2 regions of the Mesorhizobium sp. M7A.F.Ca.ET.027.02.1.1 genome follow, and region 2 is predicted to be linked to the other one. Evidence: riboswitches for the same ligand, from Rfam matches in the RefSeq annotation. Region 2 holds a riboswitch; the other holds the start of a gene.

Evidence for each region. A riboswitch is a leader RNA that binds a small molecule or an ion and turns the genes downstream of it on or off. The one in region 2 is predicted to bind thiamine pyrophosphate.
Region 1: linked by a shared signal. The riboswitch ahead of EN749_RS08870 (YkoF family thiamine/hydroxymethylpyrimidine-binding protein) and the one ahead of thiB (thiamine ABC transporter substrate binding subunit) in region 2 are both predicted to bind thiamine pyrophosphate.

What each region holds. Positions count from the first base shown of each region.
Region 1 covers NZ_RZOL01000052.1:2,912-6,169, forward strand. Annotated here, with positions in the region: gene EN749_RS08855 (glycosyltransferase family 39 protein) at 1-374, shown strand, start outside; gene msrA (peptide-methionine (S)-S-oxide reductase MsrA) at 507-1,025, shown strand; gene EN749_RS08865 (hypothetical protein) at 1,119-1,448, opposite strand; TPP riboswitch at 1,644-1,757, shown strand; gene EN749_RS08870 (YkoF family thiamine/hydroxymethylpyrimidine-binding protein) at 1,748-2,356, shown strand; gene EN749_RS08875 (ABC transporter permease) at 2,451-3,212, shown strand; gene EN749_RS08880 (ABC transporter ATP-binding protein) at 3,209-3,258, shown strand, end outside.
Region 2 covers NZ_RZOL01000047.1:15,163-18,420, reverse strand. Annotated here, with positions in the region: gene thiP (thiamine/thiamine pyrophosphate ABC transporter permease) at 1-532, opposite strand, end outside; partial or broken gene EN749_RS38650 (precorrin-3B synthase) at 585-745, shown strand; gene thiB (thiamine ABC transporter substrate binding subunit) at 773-1,771, opposite strand; TPP riboswitch at 1,815-1,929, opposite strand; gene EN749_RS08265 (thiamine diphosphokinase) at 2,017-2,661, shown strand; gene EN749_RS08260 (ABC-F family ATP-binding cassette domain-containing protein) at 2,663-3,258, shown strand, end outside.

The DNA of each region.
Region 1 (3,258 bases), on a different contig from region 2:
AGATTTCGGACGAAGCCGAGGCGGTCTGGCACGCGGCGGTGCCCGGTCGGCTCGACATCGTCGGCGGCGATACCCGCATCGCGTTGCTGGCGGGCCTCAACGCCTATGACAAGCCGTCGATCTTCACAGACCTCGACATGCGGCTCGCCCCCTGGATCACCAGCCAGCGGCTGCGCGATCACGGCATGCTTCTGGTCTGGCCCGGGAGCGGCGTGCCACCTCGGCTGCTGGCGTGGCTGGGAAACATCCCGGTCAAGACCGTTCTTTTCGACTGGTCGCTCAGGGCACCACCGGTGGCGATCAGCTTTGCCGCCATTCCGCCTGGCATGAAGCTACTGGGTTTGATCGACAGCCTCGCCCAACCGAGCAATTGAGGTAGATCCACCGCGTCCGCTGGACGAAGCAGGTGACAATGCCCATTTATGGCGAGACCACTTGCTTTCACGCAATTCCAGACGGAAAACCGCCACACACTTTTCCCGGAATTGCTTTTGAGGAGACGTGACATGGCGACTTCGACCGAACGTGCAGTCCTTGCCGGCGGCTGTTTCTGGGGCATGCAGGATTTGATACGGCGCTATCCCGGCGTCATCTCCACCCGTGTCGGCTACAGCGGCGGCGACGTGCCCAACGCCACCTACCGCAACCACGGCACCCACGCCGAAGCCATCGAGATCAATTTCGATCCGGCCATCATAAGCTATCGCACGCTGCTGGAACGCTTTTTCCAGATCCACGATCCGACGACCCGCAACCGCCAGGGCAACGATGTCGGGACGAGTTATCGCTCGGCGATCTATTACACCAGCGACGAACAGAAGCGCGTCGCCGAGGACACCATCGCCGATGTCGATGCCTCGGGCCTGTGGCCGGGCAAGGTCATCACCGAAGTCGCACCCGTTGGTCCGTTCTGGGAAGCCGAGCCCGAGCATCAGGACTATCTGGAGAAATATCCCAACGGATACACCTGCCACTTCGTCAGGCCAGGCTGGAAGCTGCCGGTTCGCGAGACGGCGGTTTCGTAGAGTTCAAGGTTGTACCAAGCCCCGATCCCCGCGTCGTGGTAGAACAAAGCCGCGGAGGTTGTGCTCCGCGGCTTTGGTTCGATCGCGTGCAGATTACTTGCCGCAATTGTTGTCGTTGACTGTCGGCGAGGTGGTGCCCGGGGAGGTGCCGTTGGCATCTGCCTGCGCCCCCTGCGGACTTGCCGGGCAATTCTGATCCGCGTTTGAATTCATATCTCCTACCGTGCCAGTCGTGCTGTTGGTCGTGCCCGGGTCGACAGTGTCCGGCTCGACCGTATTCGGTGAAGCCGGCGTGTTCGGCTCAACCGTCACCGATTTGCCGCTGCCGCTTCCATTTGCGTTGTTGCTGCCGGCGCTTTGCGCCATGGCTGACGCGGCCAGACCAATGGTGAGAACCGAAGCTGCGAGGATTTTCATGAACATGGTTTGTCTCCATTTCTGTGAAGTCGTCGCTTGTTTTCTACGAAAGTGATCGCGTTGCGACTGTGGGGACAACCGGTCGCAGCGGCGAAGGTTCCCGACAAAATTCCGCACAGGCGCACCGTGACTGGCGCAATGCTTTTGGCGCAGTGCTCTGAAAAAACGGCTTTCCCTTGAACTCGAATGATGCTTTAAGGCGCACATCCACAGGGGTGCTCCGTACGGTCGGGGCTGAGACGGGGGCGGCAAGCCCACAGACCCTAGAAGCTGATCTGGGTAATACCAGCGGAGCGAGGCGGGCGATGTTTTCAGGCGCACAGATTTCCCTATACCCCATGACCGACGATTTCGTCGGTGTCATTCTTGGCGCGCTCGGTGCGCTCGATCCCTGGCGCGACAAGCTCAGGATCGAGACCGACGACATCTCGACCTTGCTGGTCGGGCCGCCCGAAGTGCTGTTTCCCGCCATGCGCGACCTCTTCGTGGCGGCGGCACGCAGCGGCAAACATTGCGTGTTGTCGGCCACCATCTCGCGCGGGTGCCCTGGCGAGCCGGATGATCCGATCTGCCGCTCCGATGCACTTGGCGGGCCTGTTGGGCCACTCGGCCCGCGCAAGGATGCGGCCATCGCGGCGGTGCGCAATGCTGCTGCCACCGGCCAGCCGGCGGCGGCGCAGTTCTCGCTCTATGTGATGGGCACCGACGACCACATGGACGAGATCTACGGCTGCATCGATTTTCTCAAGCAGTCCGGCGTCTATGAGCGTTCCAAGCATTTCTGCACGAAACTGCGCGGTGATGCCGGTGCGATCTTTTCGGCGCTGGACGAGGCCTTCTGCCGCTTCGGACCAGGCGCCGGCCACGTAACCCTCGACGTCACGGTCTCGGCCAACAGCCCGTCGGCTGTCTGAGCCAGCCGCGCTTTCGCGCTGCCGTCAAAGGTTATCTCCCGTGGCCACATCATCAGTCGCTTCGCGCCCGATCGCGAGCCTTCTTGTCAAGGCAATGCCGGCCATGATCTCGGTCGGTTTGCTCCTGCTGGCGTGGGAGCTTTATGCCACCTATTCCGGCATCAGGCCGACGACACTGCCGGCGCCGTCGCGCGTTTTCGAGCAAGCGCTGCTCAATCGCCAGGCGCTGGCCGACAACGCCATTCCGACCATCGGCGCCACGCTGCTCGGCTTTGCCTGTTCGCTCAGCGCTGCCTTCGTGCTGTCAATGCTGGTCGACTTCTTCCAGCCGCTGCGGCGTGCGATGTTTCCTGTCTTAATCGTCAGCCAGACCTTGCCGCTGGTGGCGATCGCGCCGCTGGTGGTGCTCTGGTTCGGCTTCGGGCTGGCGCCCAAGATCATGCTGGTGGCGCTGGTTACCTTCTTTCCGATGCTGGTTGCGTTGGTCGAGGGTTATGAGTCGACCGAGGCCGAGATCGGGCAAATGCTGCGCGCCATGGGGGCAGGGCGCTGGCGCATCTTCGTGCTGGCACGGCTGCCTTCGGCGCTGCCCTATTTCTTCGCTGGTTTGAGGATCTCCATCACCTACGCCGTGGTCGGCGCGATCTTCGCCGAATATGCGGGGGCCGCGAAGGGGCTGGGCATCTACATGCTCAACGCCAAGAACAATTTCCGTCCTGACCTGGTTCTTGCCGCCGTCGGAGTGAGTGCCGCGCTGACACTTGTCCTGTTCGGGTCGACTGTACTGCTGCAGCGCCTCGCGATGCCCTGGGAGCGGGCCGGCAAGGAAACCGCCGGGAAGGGGGCCTGGCGATGAACCGGCTCGAGCTGCGGCATGTGCGCAAGGCGTTCGGTGGGCTCGA
Region 2 (3,258 bases):
CCATGCCGAGTTGGCTCGCCAACCGCCATTGGTCGGCCGGTATGGTCTGCAGCGCCTCGAGGAACAGCCGCGTCGCCAGCGGCAGGTTGAAGAAGACATGGGCGACGAGGATGCCGGACAGGCCATAGATACCCGGCCAGCTTCCGCCGCCGATCAAGGCAAGCACGCCGGCGAAATAGCCGGCACGGCCATAAAGCGCCAGAATGCCGAGCGCTGCGACAATAGCCGGCAGCGCCAACGGCACGGCGAAGATCTGCAGGATGAAGGCGCGGCCGAAGAAACGTGGATGTCGCGACAGAGCGCGCGCCACGAACAGCGCCGGGATGGCCGAAAGCAGCGTCGAGAGCGCCGCTTGCCAGAGCGTGAAGCGAATGACGCGAAGCAGATAGGGATCGAAGGCTGCCCAGGCGCCCGAGAAATCATGGGCGCCCTCGAAAAGCAGGCCGGCAAACGCGCCGCCGATCAGCAGCGCGATCGCGGCAAGCGCGACAATGCCGGCGCTGACGCGGGGATCAGAGGCTGCGCGTCGCACGCCGGACCACCAATCTCCGGATCGCGGCACTTACAAAGGATTGCGTTCCTTCGCGCCCCCCTCTGTCCTGCCGGACATCTCCCCCACAAGGGGGGAGATTGGCAATTTCGACGCCTCGCTCACTCCAGCAGCATTGGCGATTGGCGAAATCGCCGATGGCAGCCAATCTCCCCCCAAGCGGGGGAGATGTCCGGCAGGACAGAGGGGGGCGCCGTAGAGCACTCATCTTCGATAGCAAACTTATTTGCTCATCACCGCAAGCCATTCATCGACCCAGGCCTTGCGATTGGCAGCGACCTCTTGCGGGCTGAACAGCAAGGTCTTGGTCGGCTTGACCAGTTTGTCAAAGGCCGGATTGAGCGGCTTGTCGGTCTTGCCGGCCGGGAACATCCAGTTGGTCTCGGGAATGGCATCCTGGAATTTAGGCCCGGTCATGAAGGCCATAAACTTGGCCGCCAGCGGATTCTTGGCTCCCGTCGTGGTGATACCCGCCACCTCGATCTGCAGATACTCGCCCTCCTCGAAGGAGGCCGCCTGGTAGCGCCCGGTGTTCTCGGCGATCATGTGATAGGCCGGCGACGTCGTGTAGGACAGCACCATCGGCGCCTCGCCCTTGGTGAACAGCCCATAGGCCTCGCTCCAGCCCGGCGTCACGGTCAGCACCTTCGGCTTGAGCTTGGCCCAGGCCTCCGGCGCCTTGTCGCCATAAACCGACTTGACCCACAGAAGCAGGCCGAGGCCCGGCGTCGAGGTGCGTGGATCCTGGATGACGATCTTGTCGTCGGCACTGCCTTCGACCAGCTCTTTCAGGCTTTTCGGCGGGTTCTTCAGCTTCTCGGTGTCGTAGACGACAGCGAAATAGCCGTAATCAAAGGGGACAAAAGTATCGTCGCTCCAGCCACCCGGCACGTTGACACCAGTTACGCCGCCATGCGGCGCGAACAAGCCTGACGCCTTGGCATCGGCGGTGAGATTGGTGTCGAGGCCAAGCACGATATCGGCCTTGGTCGATGCGCCTTCCAATCTGACGCGGTTGAGCAACGCGACGCCGTCGGCGACCGAGACGAACTCGACATCGCAGCTGCATTCGGCCTCGAATTCCTTCTTCACCACGGGACCCGGACCCCAATCGGCGGTGAAACTCTCATAGGTGTAGACGGTGAGCTTGTCCTTGGCCAAGGCCGGTCCGGACAAGGCCACGACCGTTGCTGAAACAAGAGCGTATAAAAGCGTGCGCATCGGCGCCTCCTTCGTTCGAATTGAAAGGAATTGAGGCGTCGGACTGTCCGAAACGTCTAATCCCTCCGCCGGTACAAACCGGATCAGGTTCAGCGGGTTGGCGAGACTGCCTCTCAGCCGGTCCGCGAAGATCGCGTCCGGCACCCCGTTAGAGCGTTTCGACACATAGGCCGGGCCGATCCGCCACGCAAGTGGGAGTTTGCCGCCTTCCGTTTCCCGTGCCGGGCTGGTAAGGGCCACACGATATGAGCACATTCACCATCCTGCTTGGCGGCGATCTCATCCGCACGCCACGGCTCGACCGCCAGGCCGAAGGCTCCCGCGTCATCGCCGCCGACGCCGGCATAGGCCATGCGCAGTTGCTGGGCCTCGTGCCGGAGCTGTGGGTGGGTGATTTCGATTCCGTGCCGGCAAACCTGCCGGACGATCTCGCTTCCGTGCCGCGCCGGACCTTCCCGGCGGAAAAGGACCAGACCGATGGCGAACTTGCCATCGCCGCAGCACTCGAGCGCGGCGCGACCCGGCTGGTGCTCGCCGGTGCTTTCGGCGGCAAGCGCGCCGACCACGCTTTCCTGCATCTGGCGCTTGCCTTGCGGCTGGCCGAAGCAGGGACCGATGTGCTCCTGACCAGCGGCGCCCAGGAAGGCATTCCCCTGCTGCGCGGAACGGCCGGCTTCGACTATGCCGATGGCACGCTGTTTTCGGTGCTCGGCTTTTCCGAGCTTGCCGGGTTGACCGTCACCGGCGCCAAATGGCCGCTGAACCACGTCAAGGTGGCCTTCGGTTCGTCGCTGACCATTTCCAACGAGGTCAAGGGCCGCCTCGAAATCGCGCTCGGCCATGGCCGCGCGATGCTGCTCGCTCATCCCTATCCCTTACCTGAAAGCTGACATGGCCCCGCCCCTTCTCAACCTCGACGGGATAAAACTGACCTTCGGCGGCACGCCGCTGCTCGATGGCGCCGCCTTGACGGCTTCGGCCGGCGACAAGATCGCACTGGTCGGCCGCAACGGGTCGGGCAAGTCGACCCTGCTGAAGATCGCCGCCGGCCTGATCGAGCCGCAGGACGGTGAGGTGTTCCGCCAGCCTTCGGCAACTGTCCGCTATTTGCCGCAGATGCCCGACATGGAGGGCTTTGCCACTGTCCGCGCCTATGTCGAGGCCGGGCTTGGCCCTGCCGACGATCCCTACCGCGCCAGCTATCTGATGGAGCATCTCGGACTGTCGGGTGAGGAACGTCCGAACGACCTGTCGGGCGGCGAGGCGAGGCGTGCTGCCCTTGCCCGCGTCATGGCGCCGGAGCCAGACATCCTGCTGCTCGATGAGCCGACCAACCATCTCGACCTCTCGGTCATCGAATGGCTGGAAGAAGAACTCATCCGCACCTCCTCGGCACTGATCGTCATCTCGCACGACCGCCGCTTTCTCGAACGTGTGTCGCGCGCCACCATCTGGCTCGATCGCGGCCAGACCCGCAGGCTGGACAA